One region of the Pleomorphomonas sp. PLEO genome, then DNA from elsewhere that is predicted to be linked to it. Evidence: riboswitches for the same ligand, from Rfam matches in the RefSeq annotation. Region 1 holds a riboswitch; the other holds the start of a gene.
The links. Region 1 has a riboswitch for S-adenosylmethionine ahead of AB6N07_RS24940 (O-succinylhomoserine sulfhydrylase). Riboswitches for the same ligand answer to the same signal wherever they lie in the genome.
Positions count from the first base shown of each region.

Region 2: it holds a riboswitch for S-adenosylmethionine, as region 1 does, so the genes downstream of both, AB6N07_RS23350 (low specificity L-threonine aldolase) here and AB6N07_RS24940 (O-succinylhomoserine sulfhydrylase) in region 1, are expected to answer to the same signal.

Region 1 is NZ_CP166625.1:5,392,169-5,395,574, reverse strand. It holds gene AB6N07_RS24945 (MarR family transcriptional regulator) at 1-214, opposite strand, end outside; gene AB6N07_RS24940 (O-succinylhomoserine sulfhydrylase) at 263-1,441, opposite strand; SAM riboswitch at 1,516-1,595, opposite strand; gene AB6N07_RS24935 (diguanylate cyclase domain-containing protein) at 1,812-3,218, shown strand; gene AB6N07_RS24930 (2'-deoxycytidine 5'-triphosphate deaminase) at 3,335-3,406, shown strand, end outside.
Region 2 is NZ_CP166625.1:5,046,228-5,049,633, reverse strand. It holds gene AB6N07_RS23355 (pyridoxal-phosphate dependent enzyme) at 1-1,388, opposite strand, end outside; SAM-I-IV-variant riboswitch at 1,864-1,969, shown strand; gene AB6N07_RS23350 (low specificity L-threonine aldolase) at 2,014-3,117, shown strand; gene AB6N07_RS23345 (PLP-dependent aspartate aminotransferase family protein) at 3,170-3,406, opposite strand, start outside.

The DNA.
Region 1 (3,406 bases):
CGCCCATGGTGTCGAGGGCGCGGGTGATCGCCGGCTTGGTGACGCCGAGCTTTTCGGCAAGGCCGCGCACCGTATGCGGCGGCGGCTCGAGGTACACGGTGAGCAGCACAGTGATCTGGCGTGGCGATAGATCGGGACCGTTCTCGCGCACCGTAGCGAGCGAGACGTCGTGCCAGAGTTTGAGAGCCTGAGCGGGGCGCATGTCGATCGGCATGCGCCCCTTCTACACCGAATTCATTTCGGAGGCGTTATTATCCAGCGGTCAGCCGCCGAGCGCCTGCTCGAGGTCGGCGATCAGATCGTCGACATGTTCAAGGCCGACCGAGAGGCGCAGAAGACCTTGACGGATGCCGAGTTCCTGCCGGACCTCCTCGGTGAAACGCTGGTGCGTGGTGGTCGAAGGATGGGTGACGAGGCTCTTCGCATCACCGAGATTGTTGGAGATCTTGATGATGCCGAGTTTGTTGAGGGCGGCAAAGGCGCCGTCGCGGCCACCCTTCACCTCAATGGCGATCATGGTCGAACCGCCCGTCATCTGCTTGGCGCAGATGTCAGCCTGCGGATGGCTGGCCGAACCCGGGTAGATCACCTGCTCGATCTTAGAATGCCCTTCCAGGAAGGCGGCAATCTTCGCCGCGCTTTCGGTCTGGCGCGTCACCCTGAGCGAGAAGGTCTCAAGCGCCTTCAGCATCACCCAGGCATTGAAAGGGCTCATGGTCGGGCCGGTCTGACGCAGGAACACCTGCAGGTATTTCTCCAGGAACTCTTCGTCACAAAGGACCACGCCACCCAGGCAGCGGCCCTGGCCGTCGATATGCTTGGTGGCCGAATAGGCAACCACATCGGCGCCGAGTTCGAGCGGCTTTTGGTAGAGGGCGGTGGCGAAAACGTTGTCGACCACCAGGCGCGCGCCGGCGGCATGGGCGATTTCGGCAACGGCGGCGATGTCGACCACCTCCAGCGTCGGGTTGGTCGGGCTCTCGAAGAAGAACACGCGCGTATTGGGTCGAACGGCCGCGCGCCACTGATCGAGGTCGCGGCCATCGACCAGCGTACACGAGATGCCGAAGCGAGGCGCCAGATCCTCGACGATGTAGCGACAGGAACCGAACAGCGCCCGCGCCGCCACGATGTGGTCGCCGGCCGACGCTTGCGACAGAATGGCCGCCGTCACCGCTGCCATGCCGGTCGCGGTCGCGCGCGCCACCGGAGCGCCTTCCAGCAGCGCCATACGCTCCTCGAACATGGTGACGGTCGGATTGGAGAAACGGCTGTACTGGAAGCCAGGGTCAAGGTTCAGGAAACGCGCCTCCGCTTGCTCGGCGCTCTCATAGACGAACCCCTGCGTCACGAACATCGACTCGGACGTTTCGCCCCACTGCGAACGCAGGGTGCCGCCATGCACGAGAGCGGTGTCGGGATGCCAGTTGACCTTGGTCATGTCCTTGTCCTTCTTCGTCAAGGTCCGGAAAAAAACGAACCCGGCTGCGCGTGGCGAGCCGGGTGTCAATAATCGACATGTCCGTCCCGACCTTTTAGCAGCCTTATTTAACGTGGCGGCAAGCCGGTCGGCTCAAAAAACCACGATCCATTTTCGTTTAGGGGAAGCTTGGACAAAGGTCAAGCTGGCGACCAGTCCCGGATGGTGCACAATTGTTGGAGGTTCTGCCATAGGCGGCAGACGACCACGGCGAAAGTGCTCACTCTCGTAAGGTGTCATTCGTCATACCGAGATAATTCCCTTAGCTCCACGGATTATTGGTTGAAGGGGCGCAAGATATCGGTCAAGCGACCATACTTTTGGAGCCCCGATGAAACCGACGACCAGCCTTGATCGCCGATTCTTCCTGCGGGTGATCATGCCGATGTTCGGCCTGATCGCTCTTTTGCTTGCCGGCGCTACCGCCGGCGTGCTGATGCTATCTTCTCAGCAGAACCGCTTCGCCGTTGAGTTCCAGCAGCGCACGGCAAAGAATGCCCTTCATCATTTCGCCGACGAACTCGCCAGCGCTGCGGCTGGCATGGCCGGTCGCGACGAGACGGCGGCGCACGTCATCGACGCTTTCGACGCTGGATGGCTCGCCGGTCATTTGACGACAGAGCAGGCTGATGCCTTTTTTTTCGTTCTTGACCCGGATGATCACACGCTGTTCTCAAGAGTCGATGGTCGGCTCGTATCGAAGGAGGCGCGCGGCGTCCTGCCTCCTACCTTCGGTCAGATGATTGCCCGCTGGCGGGCCGGTCGCATTGCCGACACGGTAACTCAGCTCATCGCGGTCGACGGCACACCAGTACTATTCGCAATCGCCGGGATCCATGCCGTCGCCGATCGGGAAAAGCCGGCTGATGGCGGCTATCTCCTGGCGATTGGCCGCCGCGTCGACCGCGCCAGCATGAAGTATATCGCTGAAAGCTTCATGCTGCCGAACCTCAGCTACGAGCCGGGGTTCGGGCAGACCACCGACGGTCCCGGTCGTCTGAGGCTGATGAGCCAGGACGGAACCATGGGTGACGCGCTGGTCTGGGAGCCCATCCTGCCTGGCGATGAGATCATCAAGGCCATCGCGCCGGGGTTGGTACTGGTCTTCGTGGCCTATCTCGTACTGACGGTGACGGTCCTGACCTTCGTGCGTCGCGCCGCCCGCCTGATCAACGTCACTGAGGAAAAGGCACTTCACGACCCCCTTACGGGTCTGCCAAATCGACTGCTTTTGCTCGACCGCATGAAGCATCAGCTCGATCCGAAGCGCGGCGAAGATGCGGCGGCGGCGGTGTTCTATCTCGATCTCGATGGCTTCAAGCAAGTCAACGACAGCGCAGGTCACGCTGCCGGCGACGCGGTCCTGGTGGGCGTGGCGCACCGGCTCCGCGAGTTCTGCCGGTCCGAAGATACGGTGGCCCGGCTCGGCGGCGACGAATTTGTCATGGTGATCCCGACGAACGACCGGCGCGTGGCAGAAGCGCGCGCCGACGCTGTGCTGGCGGCCTTGAGCAGCCCTTACCATCACAACGGCCATGTACTCACAGTTGGTGTCAGCATTGGCGTCGCCATGGCACCCGAGCATGGCCTTGATGTTGCCGCCCTACTGCACAAGGCTGATTCCGCGCTCTATGCGGCCAAGCAGGCCGGCAAGGGGCTGGTTCGCTTCTATCGAAAGAGCATGCGCAGCGAACGCGCGTATGGCGAGCCACTCGTCCTGATGGCGTCAGGCATCTGAGAGGGACGATTCTTCAAGTTTCCATGGGCGGCAAAACAGGCTAGAGCTTCCTGAAATCCCGCTGGCGACCTTAAGAAGCCAGCCTCTCACCTGCCTTCCGGACGCTTCGCACGCCCATGACCGACGAGACCTTTGGCATCCTTCCCGCCCATCGTATCCGCGAGCTCTTTGACGCTGGCGCCATCGTG
Region 2 (3,406 bases), 350 kb from region 1:
AAGTCGTCGATGTCGACGCCCTGCTGCTCCACCCAGGTGAAGTAGCCGAGGTTGAACACGCGCTTGCGGTCGATATGGGTCATTTCGAGCAGGTCGCTGGTCGATGCCGCTGCCAGCGAGCGGCCCCAGGTCTCGCCCGCTGCCACCGTGTCGAACCTATTGCCGAAATCGCGCTTGATCACCTTGTCGATCTCGCTGCCGTACATGGCGGCGCCATCGGTTGCCAGCGAGACGATGACGTCATCCGGGCCCATGTCGTAGTATTTGGCCGTCTTGATAGCCGCCAGCATGTTGCAGATCGACGACAAGCCGAGATTGGAGAGCTCCGCCACCAGCTTCGGATCGATGCCACGCCGCTCCACGAGGTAGTTGCGGCCAACTTCGGTGTTGAACAGAACGATCAAGCGATCGGTGTCGGTGTCGCTGACGCCGGCCACCATGTCGGTGTTCATGACGTTGTGGATGTAGGGCACGTGCTTGTCGCCGATGCCCTGAATGTTGTGCTCGCCGAAGCCGTTTTCCAACAGCGTCGGGCACTCGGTCGCCTCGACGACGACGATCTTCGTGCCATGGCGTTCCTTGAGGTGGTCGCCGGCCGCCAGCGTGCCGCTCGATCCGGAGGCCGAAACGAAGGCAGCAAGTTTCGAGCCCGGACGGTCCTTGGTGATCGCCTTGAACAGCGTCTCCAGCGCCGCGCCGGTGCAGGTGCGGTGGACGAGATAGTTTCCGAACTCGCAGAACTGGTTGAAGATAATGTTGTCGGCATCGCTGTCGAGCCGGGCGCATTCGTCATAGATTTCCTTGACGTTGCTTTCTGAGCCCGGCGTCTTGATGACGTCGGAGCTATCCACCACCCACTTGTCGAGCCAGTCGAAGCGCTCGCGGCTCATGTTCTCCGGCAGCACGGCGACGCCATGGCAGCCGAGAATGCGCGAGATGGCGACGCCGCCGCGGCAGTAGTTGCCGGTGGACGGCCAAATCGCCTTGTGATGGCTGGGATCGAACTGGCCGGTGACGAGGCGCGGCACGAGGCAGCCGTAGGCCGCCAGCACCTTGTGGGCGCGGATCATCGGGAAGCGGTTGCCGAGCGCGAGAACGATGCGGGCCTTGACGCCGGTGAGTTCGCTTGGAACCTCGACGTAGACAGGCGTGTCGGTCAGACCGCTGCGGGCCGTGTCGTTGAACCAATGCACGCGAAACAGGTTGAGCGGGTTTGCGACGTCGGGATCGACGTTGGCGAGGCGCTGGCGCACGCCGTCGGGAATGGTCGTCGGGTTCGCCAGCTGCCCGAGAGTGGGCAGCAGCACGCCCTCTTGTCCTAGGCGAGCGACGGTTCGGTCTAGCACCTGTGTGTCGACGACGTTACGTTCCAAACCGAGCCGCGCCATATTCCGTATCCCCTTGCTAGCCAATTCTCTGATACGCGCCGACCTGCTTTCGCGTCTGCGCGATTTATTGTTCCGCCTGTGTGATGATCGATCACAGGCAACGCGTTTGTCGCTCAAGACCATCTGCGTCGACCGACGTCAACACGGACGATAGTGCGGTCGAGCGACCATGATCGGGACAAGTTACGCCCTTCAAGGTCGAAGAATATCCAGTTTTGAGCGTTGCGACTTGATATGCCGCAAGCCGCCGCTGTGCCGTGCTTTGGGGCGAGAGCAACTGCCAAGCTGCGGGAGCTCGTAACGCAGACCGGCATGGCACCTGCGTGGAACAGGATGGAGCCATTGCTCAGGCAACGGAATACGATGTGTTCCGTATGGGCTCGATCAGTGATGCGCGTCGCGGCGACCGAGCCGCTATTGCTCGTTTCGGCCGGGACAAGCAGTTGCCGGCTTCCTGTCTTAGTGGTAATTGCCAGTAAAGCATCAAGAGTCGGGAGACGCCCGACACCAACCTGCTCCCGAGCAAGGTGGTGCCCTTCGCGAGAGGGGGATGTGGCCGACCGGCAACCAACGGGATTACAGCCACGTGCGTCGCTCCGCTTTCTGAGAAAGAGAGGAAGTTCACGTGGCCAATTCCGCCCAGCAGTTCGCAAGCGACAATTACGCCGGCATATGTCCAGAGGCTTGGGCCGAGATGGAACGGGCCAACGGCGGATCGGCTATAGCCTACGGCGAAGATCACTGGACCCAGCGCGCAGCCGACGCTTTTCGACATCTTTTTGAAAAGGACTGCGAGGTCTTTTTCGTGTTCAACGGCACCGCTGCCAATTCGCTGGCCTTGGCGTCTCTTTGCCAGTCGTTCCATAGCGTCATCTGCGCCTCGTCGGCGCATGTGGAGACTGACGAGTGTGGCGCGCCTGAGTTCTTTTCCAACGGATCGAAGCTGCTCGTTGCTCCCCAGACATCGCTCAAGCTGACGCCGGCGATTATCAGGGAATTGGCCACCAGCCGATCCGACATCCACTTCCCCAAGCCCCGGGTGGTAACCATCACCCAGCCGACCGAAACCGGCCTCGTCTATAGCCTTGATGAGGTGCGAGCCATCGCTGCGGTCTGTCGGGAGTTGGGGCTCAAGTTGCACATGGACGGTGCCCGCTTCGCCCATGCCTGCGCGGCGCTTGGCTGTTCGCCCGCCGAGTTGTCCTGGCAGGCCGGAGTCGACGTGCTTTGTTTCGGCGGGACCAAGAACGGCATGGCCGTTGGTGAGGCCGTCATCTTCTTCGACAAGGCTTTGGCTGAGGATTTCGACTATCGGTGCAAGCAGGCCGGGCAGCTTGCCTCGAAAATGCGGTTCCTGTCGGCGCCATGGATCGGCATGCTGGAAAGTGGCGCCTGGCTCCGCAATGCTCGTCACGGCAATGCCTGCGCGGCGCGATTGGCGGCGGCGATTGCCGGTGAGGCCGGCATCGAATTCCTCTTCCCGGTAGAGGCGAACTCAGTGTTTCTGAGCGCTCCGGAGCCGGTGCTGGACGAACTGCGCCGTCGAGGCTGGCGCTTCTATACCTTCATCGGTGGCGGCGCCCGGTTCATGTTCGCCTGGGACGCCGATCCGGCGCGCGTCGACGAGCTCGCAGCTGACATTCGATCGGCGGCGGTATCAAGGCGCAAGGAAGACCGAGCCGAGCAAGCCCCGCGGCTCGAGCTGGCGGAGGGTACCGAGGCGCTCTGAGAGTCTGCTCAGCCGCTCGGTTGTCCCTCCGGCCTTTCGATTTTTCACCGTCTCAGGCGTCGAGAGCGGCCCTGAGATCGTCGATCAGGTCGTTACCATCCTCGATGCCGGCTGACAGACGGACGAGACCGTCGGAAATGCCGAGCGCGGCCCGCTGCTCGGCCGGGATGGAAGCGTGCGTCATGATGGCCGGATGCTCGATCAGGCTCTCCACACCGCCGAGGCTTTCGGCCAGCGTGAACAGCTTGGTGTTTTCAAGGAAACGCTTGGTGCCCTGAAGGTCGCGGTC